One region of the Ruegeria sp. AL12 genome, then DNA from elsewhere that is predicted to be linked to it. Evidence: riboswitches for the same ligand, from Rfam matches in the RefSeq annotation. Region 1 holds a riboswitch; each other region holds the start of a gene.
The links. A riboswitch is a leader RNA that binds a small molecule or an ion and turns the genes downstream of it on or off. The one in region 1 is predicted to bind cobalamin.

Region 1 (2,198 bases):
TGGAACTGGGCGCTGACGTGGCGGCCGTGACCGTTTCCCGAGCCGGGGCAGAACCCCCGTGGGCGCACGAACTTTGATCTGCGGGATGGCATGATGAAACGATCCGAAATCAACCACTTCAAGCCCTAAGCCCAGACGTTCATTCAATCTTTCGGAGCCGTGTTGCCACCCTTTGCGGATTGATCGCCCGAGAAAATGCGCATCTCTTTGGTCGAAACTGTCCGCAGCCGCAAGCTGGGATGGGACATTACCAATTACGCACAAGGCCATTTCGACGAACATTGCCTATTCCTGTTCACTCTAAACAATGGTGAGGTGAAGGATCTGAAATCCGGGCGTGGGATGCTCTGTGCAGAAAAACTGTTGATCTCGAAAGACGATCAGCTTTCTCCGATGCACCGGCATATCGTTAAGGCAGAAGACATCATCAACAGGGGCGGCGGCGATCTCGTTCTGGAAATTCATGCGTCGGATCCAAACGGTGGCGTCGACCGCGACAACCCGGTGACGGTCCCCAGCGATGCCTGCCCCGTAACCTTGCAACCCCAAGAATACGTGCGGCTGAAGCCGAGGCAAAGCGTAACTCTGATGCCCGGCATCTGGCACGCTTTTTGGGCCGAGCGCGGCGATTGCCTTATTGGCGAGGTATCGACCGTGAATAACGACCGCACCGACATTGGGTTTGAAAAGCCAATTCCACGGTTTTCAAAGGTCGAGAAAGATTCCGAACCGGATTTCCTTCTTGTATCAGACTATTGACACCGTTCGGTCCGGGCTGGCGCAGCAGGACAGCTGGGTCAGCTGTCGCAATTCCATCTACCAACGCCTTCGTCTGCCGCTTGACAAGTCTGGCATTGCCAGACTAGCTGAGCGGGATGGTTCCATAAGGGATGAAAATGGGAACACGGTGCGGCACTGGAATGTGCCAAGTCCGTGACTGCCCCCGCAACTGTAAGCGGTGAGCGACGCCACTTCACCACTGACCCGCATGGGTTGGGAAGGTCGGCCAAGCAACGACCCGCAAGTCAGGAGACCTGCCATCGCACTATAAACCAACCCGAGGCGGGGCGTCTCGGAAGGAGGCTTGATGGCGCGTTTGCGTAATATCCGGGTATGTGCCCTCTGTCTGCGTCTGGCAAACGACGGAGATGGCGATGACCTGCTATTCTGATCACTACGTTCTGATCTGTTCAACATGTCAGGGGGCGATGTCTGCCGAGGCTGCGCAAGACGTGCTGGATGCCCGGTTGCCTGACGGTTTTGAAACCCGAATGGTGGCCTGCATGGCAGGTTGTGAACGGGCCATGACCGTCGGATTTCAGGCCCCGGGCAAAGCGCAGTACCTGTTTGGCGATATCACGACATCACACGACCTGTCCGCCCTGGTCGAATTCGCGACCCAGTTCGGCGACAGTGACGATGGCTGGACCAGCGCCTCGGACCGCCCCCCGGCCCTTTTCGCAAAGACCTTGTCGCGCATGCCCGCATTGCCGTCCGGGGGGGGATCATGAGCTTTCTGGTTGCCGAGAATTTGGAGTACTACGCGCTCAATGGCGATGTCCTGTTGCAGGATGTATCCTTTCGTCTGGAAGAAGGATCAATTCTGGCAATCGCAGGGCCGAACGGCGCCGGCAAGACCACTCTGCTGAAACTGCTGTGTGGGATCGAACGGATTGCCTTGGGTGATGTTTGGATAGAAGGCCAAAGCCTTCGGACCCTGTCCGCCCGCCAACGTGCCCGCTCCATTGCTGTGGTCGGGCAGCAGGAAATGCCTGACGGGCGGATGCGCCTGCAAGACTATGTTGCGCTGGGGCAAATCCCGATTCAAGGCGAACGTTCGATGGCTCAGCACAAGGCTGATCTGGAACGGGTTCTGACGACGACCGAGCTGTCGCATTTTGCCAACAAAACGATGGGTCAGCTGTCCGGCGGAGAACGTCAGCGCGCACATATCGCGCGCGCGTTGGCCCAGAATCCGTCCTTGCTGTTTCTGGACGAGCCAACCAACCATCTGGACCCCGATGCCAAGGGGCACATGCTGTCTCTGGTCGCTGATCTGGGGGTAACTGTCGTCATGATCGTCCATGATCTGGTCATGATCCCGGAATTCGCCACCCATGTGGCGCTGATGAAAGCCACGCGTCTGACGGGGTTCGGGCCTGTTGTCGAAGTTCTGACCCCAGACCGGGTACGTGAGA
Region 2 (2,198 bases), on a different contig from region 1:
GACCAATGGGCACGTGGATCAACGATGCCACGAAGAAACTGGCTGACAGCACGCCCGCAGTGGGGATGCGATCAAGATCCAGAGACCTGAGACCCATGGCGATCCCGCCCGCGGCGGCTATGGCGCCGCCAATTACAACCGGGTTGGAAAGGGCTCCGTCGACGATGTGCATTTGGGGTTACTCCAGATCCCAGGCGCGGATCCAGATGACCGCATCCTGGCTGAGTTCTTTGCCCTCATGTTCGGTTGCCGGACCGGAACCAAGGGCGGCGAAACCCCAGTAACCGGCTTTTGGAACGCCGAACGAAAAATACCCGTTGTCGTCAGATATTGCGACCACCGCACCACCCGGCATTGGTGACGCCTTCGGTGCAGAAGCGGCCGAACTTTCCATGTCGGGTTCGGCTGCCATGTATTCGATCTCGATCTCGGCCCCCGCAACCGGCTGACCATCAGCCAGCACACGGCCCGTGAAAGTCGAACCCGCGATGATGTTGGTCGGCTTGTTCAGCGGGATAATCTCGGTCGGCAGACCCACGGGATTCATCCAATCGGTCGGCAATTCGTTGCGGTTCAGGAAGGCTTTGGTGAGCTGTTGGATATAGATGTCTTCGGATTCCTCGTAATAAGGCTGAGGAACCGTCACCAGCACATAGTCGCCCGACCGTTTGACCGGGACACTGCCTTTGAACGCCGCGCCCTCGTTCTGCCCGCCGGTGAACCGGATAGGTTCCAGCGTGTCCAGTAAATCGGTCTTTTCACCGTTGTGGATCACATAGAATTCCTGCGGCTTTTCAAGATCCATGACATGGCCATTCTCGAACGGATGCCAGAAAATCAGTTTGACCGGTACATCGCCCGGTTTCTCGATCATGGTGTCGGTGGTGTATTCCAAAAGGAAATGCGCATTTGCTATGGCAGGAAGAGCCATCGCGGCAGCGGCTGCGCTGAGCAGCGTTTTCATGAACAGTCGTCCTTGTCCCGTCGCGCCAATCCCGGCGCGAAATTCGTTTTGACCACGGGACATTCAACGCCAAATTACCCTTTCAGGCATCCTGGTCCGACGCACATCCCGTCGTCGATTAGGAGTGCCCGTTAGAGGGCACATGTCCGGCAGGTATCCTGACTTGCGGGTCAAAGCGTTGGACCGGCCTTCCCGGGCAAACCCCAGTGGCGTTTCAGCCCTGCTCGTCGCTTACAGTTGCGGGTGCAGTTGCGGATTTGGGCCAGAGCCCGCACCGCATTCCCTATTGATTCCAGAGCAAGCCCCGGAACCGGACATGCCGAGCGGCTTGCCAGACAACTCAGCCTTCCGTCAACGAAAATGTGTTACGGCCATCGAAAATATTGAGCTCGGCAGTTTGCGAGAGTGAACCAGTTTGTGAAACGTCCAAGGCGGCAGGGTTCGTTCCTGTCTAAGCTTCTGAAAGATACCTCTCCGACAAGGGCAGGCTTGCCGCGCCCAAAGAGCGTGCTTCCGGGCCTACGGTTCCTGCCAGCACAACGGGGCGCTCGAGCCCGGTCATGTTCAGCTCGGACAGTTTGTCTTCCACCATTTCAACCAAACGCGCCTTGATGTCCTGCGGCATCCAGCCGTCAATCTTCACGCATTCGAAATCTATCAGGCTACAGGATGAGACAATCGCATGGGCAATCCCGCTTGCCGTCCGTTTCAACCAGTTTTCCAGTTGAACGTTTGGCACATCCCAACGCTGGGTCGTTTCCCAGATGGAATGCGACGTGACACCTGCCGTGGTGATTGCACGCTCGAGCACGTAAAGGCTGGCCACATCGATGAGCGGTCTGACACCGCCCGCGCCATCGGGCACAGGCAAGGGGCCGATTGCCCCCGCGTTTCCACGCCCCGAAAAGATCGCGCCATTGAGGACCACACCGCCGCCAATGAAAAACCCGATATAGAAGTACAGGAAATCCCTTGGCCCATCAGCCGGACCGAATACCAATTCCGCCCCACAAGCCGCAGTGGCGTCATTTTGCAGGAATACCGGAATATCGAGGCGACGCGCCAGGTCAGCCTTCAGGTCTGATACGCGCCACGGGTCCATTTCTTCCTGAGGAACCTGAAGGGTCTGGGCCCAGTCCCACAGATAGAACGGCATGGCAATTCCAAGACCCGCAATCCTGCCTTTGGCCTCGGGCGACATGGATGACATCATTTTGCCCAGACTCTCAGTGGA
Region 3 (2,198 bases), on a different contig from region 1:
CAATCCTGCCAAACCCCGATAGGGCCATGGATGGTCGCTTAGGGTTACCAGCCCCGAACACACACAGATCATCCGGTCAATCAGATCGATATCCGGCTGCACAGGCCCCAACATCGCGCCGATCGAATGGCCGATGGTCCAATGCTGCGAATTGGGAAACCGTCTGCGCATTTCCGCCCGTGCCGCGGGCATGTCGATCAAGGCCCAATCCGCCATGGTCGCACGCGAATCTTTCAGGCGGCCGGTCAAGGAATGCCCGTAATCGCGATAGTCATAGGTCAGGCAGGCCATACCCTGCTCGGCAGCAAGCCATCGTGCGAAATGACGGTAATAATCGCGCGGCACACCCGTTGCACTGTTCAGAACGACGACGATTTCGGGCGAAGTCAGCGGGCTGTACAACCGGGCAGACAGTGTTTTCTGCCCGGACGGAAAGCGAAACTCTTCGGTCAATACCGTTTGCTCTGTGTCCAACATGTTCTCTGGCTTTGCGCTTGGTAAATCCGGTTTCAGAACCTCAACACCCTCGACACTATGCATGAACCAACACCGTATCCAGCATGACCAAGCGTCCGGCCAAAAGATCGGCTTGACTCGGTGCGTACTCAAACGCTAGCGGTTGTGTGATGGTTTCCGGCCTCCACAAGGGGTCGGGATGAAAAGGGAACACGGTGCGGTAATGTCTGGTCATGCAGGCAACAACCAAATCCGCGACTGCCCCCGCAACTGTAAGCGGTAAGCGATGCCGAAACACCACTGGCCCCGACGGCTGGGAAGGTCGGCAAAGCGATGACCCGCAAGTCAGGAGACCTGCCATCGGAAACGAAACCGAAACTCGGGCGGGGTGTCCGGGCAGGTCCTGACGGCATCACGCTGTTCCACCTGTCCCAAATATCCTGTCCACCAAGCGCGGAGGGCGCAGGATGATCTGGAAGACAAAAACACATGAATTCAGTGCAACGGTATGTCAGCGGACGGGCAAAACCTGCCCCGCTTTGGCGCGGCTGGCGCGCTCGATATCCGAAGCCATGGCCCAGGCGACCTCGGCCACCAGTGACGATTTCGAGATTGAGGGCAGCAGCGAGCTGTCACATTGCACCGAAGGATGTCATGCAATTTTCCGCGCGCGATCAGACAGCATTCGTGTCTTTTGCGGGACGCAGCCCGAAACCGCGATTGAGCCGCTGAACGGCTATGCCGACCTGATCTTCGGAAACACGGTCAGTGCGATGCCATCCGGCGTCGTGAAAACCCCACCCTGCGCGATGATCGAAGTTTCCACGATCCGGCCGCGAAAACCTGTTTGCGCGCCCGCGCAGATTTCAATCTGAATCCAGACTGACCTGTGCCTGGGCGCGCCGAGAGGCCCAGGCCATTTGCGCATCCGTTTCGACGGCGCAAGGGCGCACCGCCCGCAATCGTTGCAGCGCCGTGTCCGCGCGTTCGCCGCATTCGACCATCAGCCGCAGGACAACCATACCTGACCTGCCACATCCCCCGCGGCAGTGCACCAATACGCGACCTCCGCCGGACAGCGCATGCCGGGCCGCGGCGCTGACGGACGGCCACGCGTCATCGATCGCTTTTGTCGGCGCTCCGAAATCTTCGATGGGCAGGTGAACCCATCGGCTGGCGCGGCTTTGAATATCGCTGCCAAATTCCTGCGCCCCGTCCTGAAGCATTTCGACATCCGTCGTCATCGAAACAACAAGCCCCGGCTGCCACGCAGCGATCATGTCCAGGTCGCTGGAGTAATCTCCGCCGCGTCCGGGCATCGAGGTCAGTGCCAGCGTTCCGCCACCGACTTGCAGGGCGTAGATCACCAACTGCGACATGAATCCTGTCCTCCCCAAAAAACTCTTTACAAAAATGAGCCATTAAATCCGCTGATGCAGTTTAGTGCGAAAGCGACTCGTTTCTAAATCAAAAATCATCGCGCCACGCTGTGGACGCGGGCAACGGTGGCCACTACGCTGTGCCCAAGCACCGAATCCCAACGAGAAGACATGACAGACAGCTCCAGCCCCGCCTATCAGGTTCTCGCCCGCAAATATCGCCCGGAAACCTTTGCCGATCTGGTGGGTCAGGATGCCATGGTGCGCACCCTGAAAAACGCGTTCGCGGCCGACCGGATCGCGCAGGCCTTCATCATGACCGGCATTCGCGGCACCGGCAAAACCACGACCGCAAGGATCATC

Region 2: linked by a shared signal. The riboswitch ahead of ACR0C6_RS19860 (DUF4198 domain-containing protein) and the one ahead of ACR0C6_RS08815 (DUF1636 family protein) in region 1 are both predicted to bind cobalamin.
Region 3: linked by a shared signal. The riboswitch ahead of ACR0C6_RS19375 (hypothetical protein) and the one ahead of ACR0C6_RS08815 (DUF1636 family protein) in region 1 are both predicted to bind cobalamin.

What each region holds. Positions count from the first base shown of each region.
Region 1 covers NZ_JBQFXN010000002.1:212,959-215,156, forward strand. Annotated here, with positions in the region: gene ACR0C6_RS08805 (carbohydrate kinase family protein) at 1-77, shown strand, start outside; partial or broken gene ACR0C6_RS08810 (D-lyxose/D-mannose family sugar isomerase) at 142-759, shown strand; cobalamin riboswitch at 860-1,056, shown strand; gene ACR0C6_RS08815 (DUF1636 family protein) at 1,155-1,511, shown strand; gene ACR0C6_RS08820 (ABC transporter ATP-binding protein) at 1,508-2,198, shown strand, end outside.
Region 2 covers NZ_JBQFXN010000014.1:13,936-16,133, forward strand. Annotated here, with positions in the region: gene cbiM (cobalt transporter CbiM) at 1-172, opposite strand, end outside; gene ACR0C6_RS19860 (DUF4198 domain-containing protein) at 179-964, opposite strand; cobalamin riboswitch at 1,096-1,294, opposite strand; gene ACR0C6_RS19865 (ROK family transcriptional regulator) at 1,416-2,198, opposite strand, start outside.
Region 3 covers NZ_JBQFXN010000012.1:9,405-11,602, reverse strand. Annotated here, with positions in the region: gene ACR0C6_RS19380 (alpha/beta hydrolase family protein) at 1-477, opposite strand, end outside; cobalamin riboswitch at 611-832, shown strand; gene ACR0C6_RS19375 (hypothetical protein) at 924-1,331, shown strand; gene ACR0C6_RS19370 (protein-tyrosine phosphatase family protein) at 1,323-1,835, opposite strand; gene ACR0C6_RS19365 (DNA polymerase III subunit gamma/tau) at 2,007-2,198, shown strand, end outside.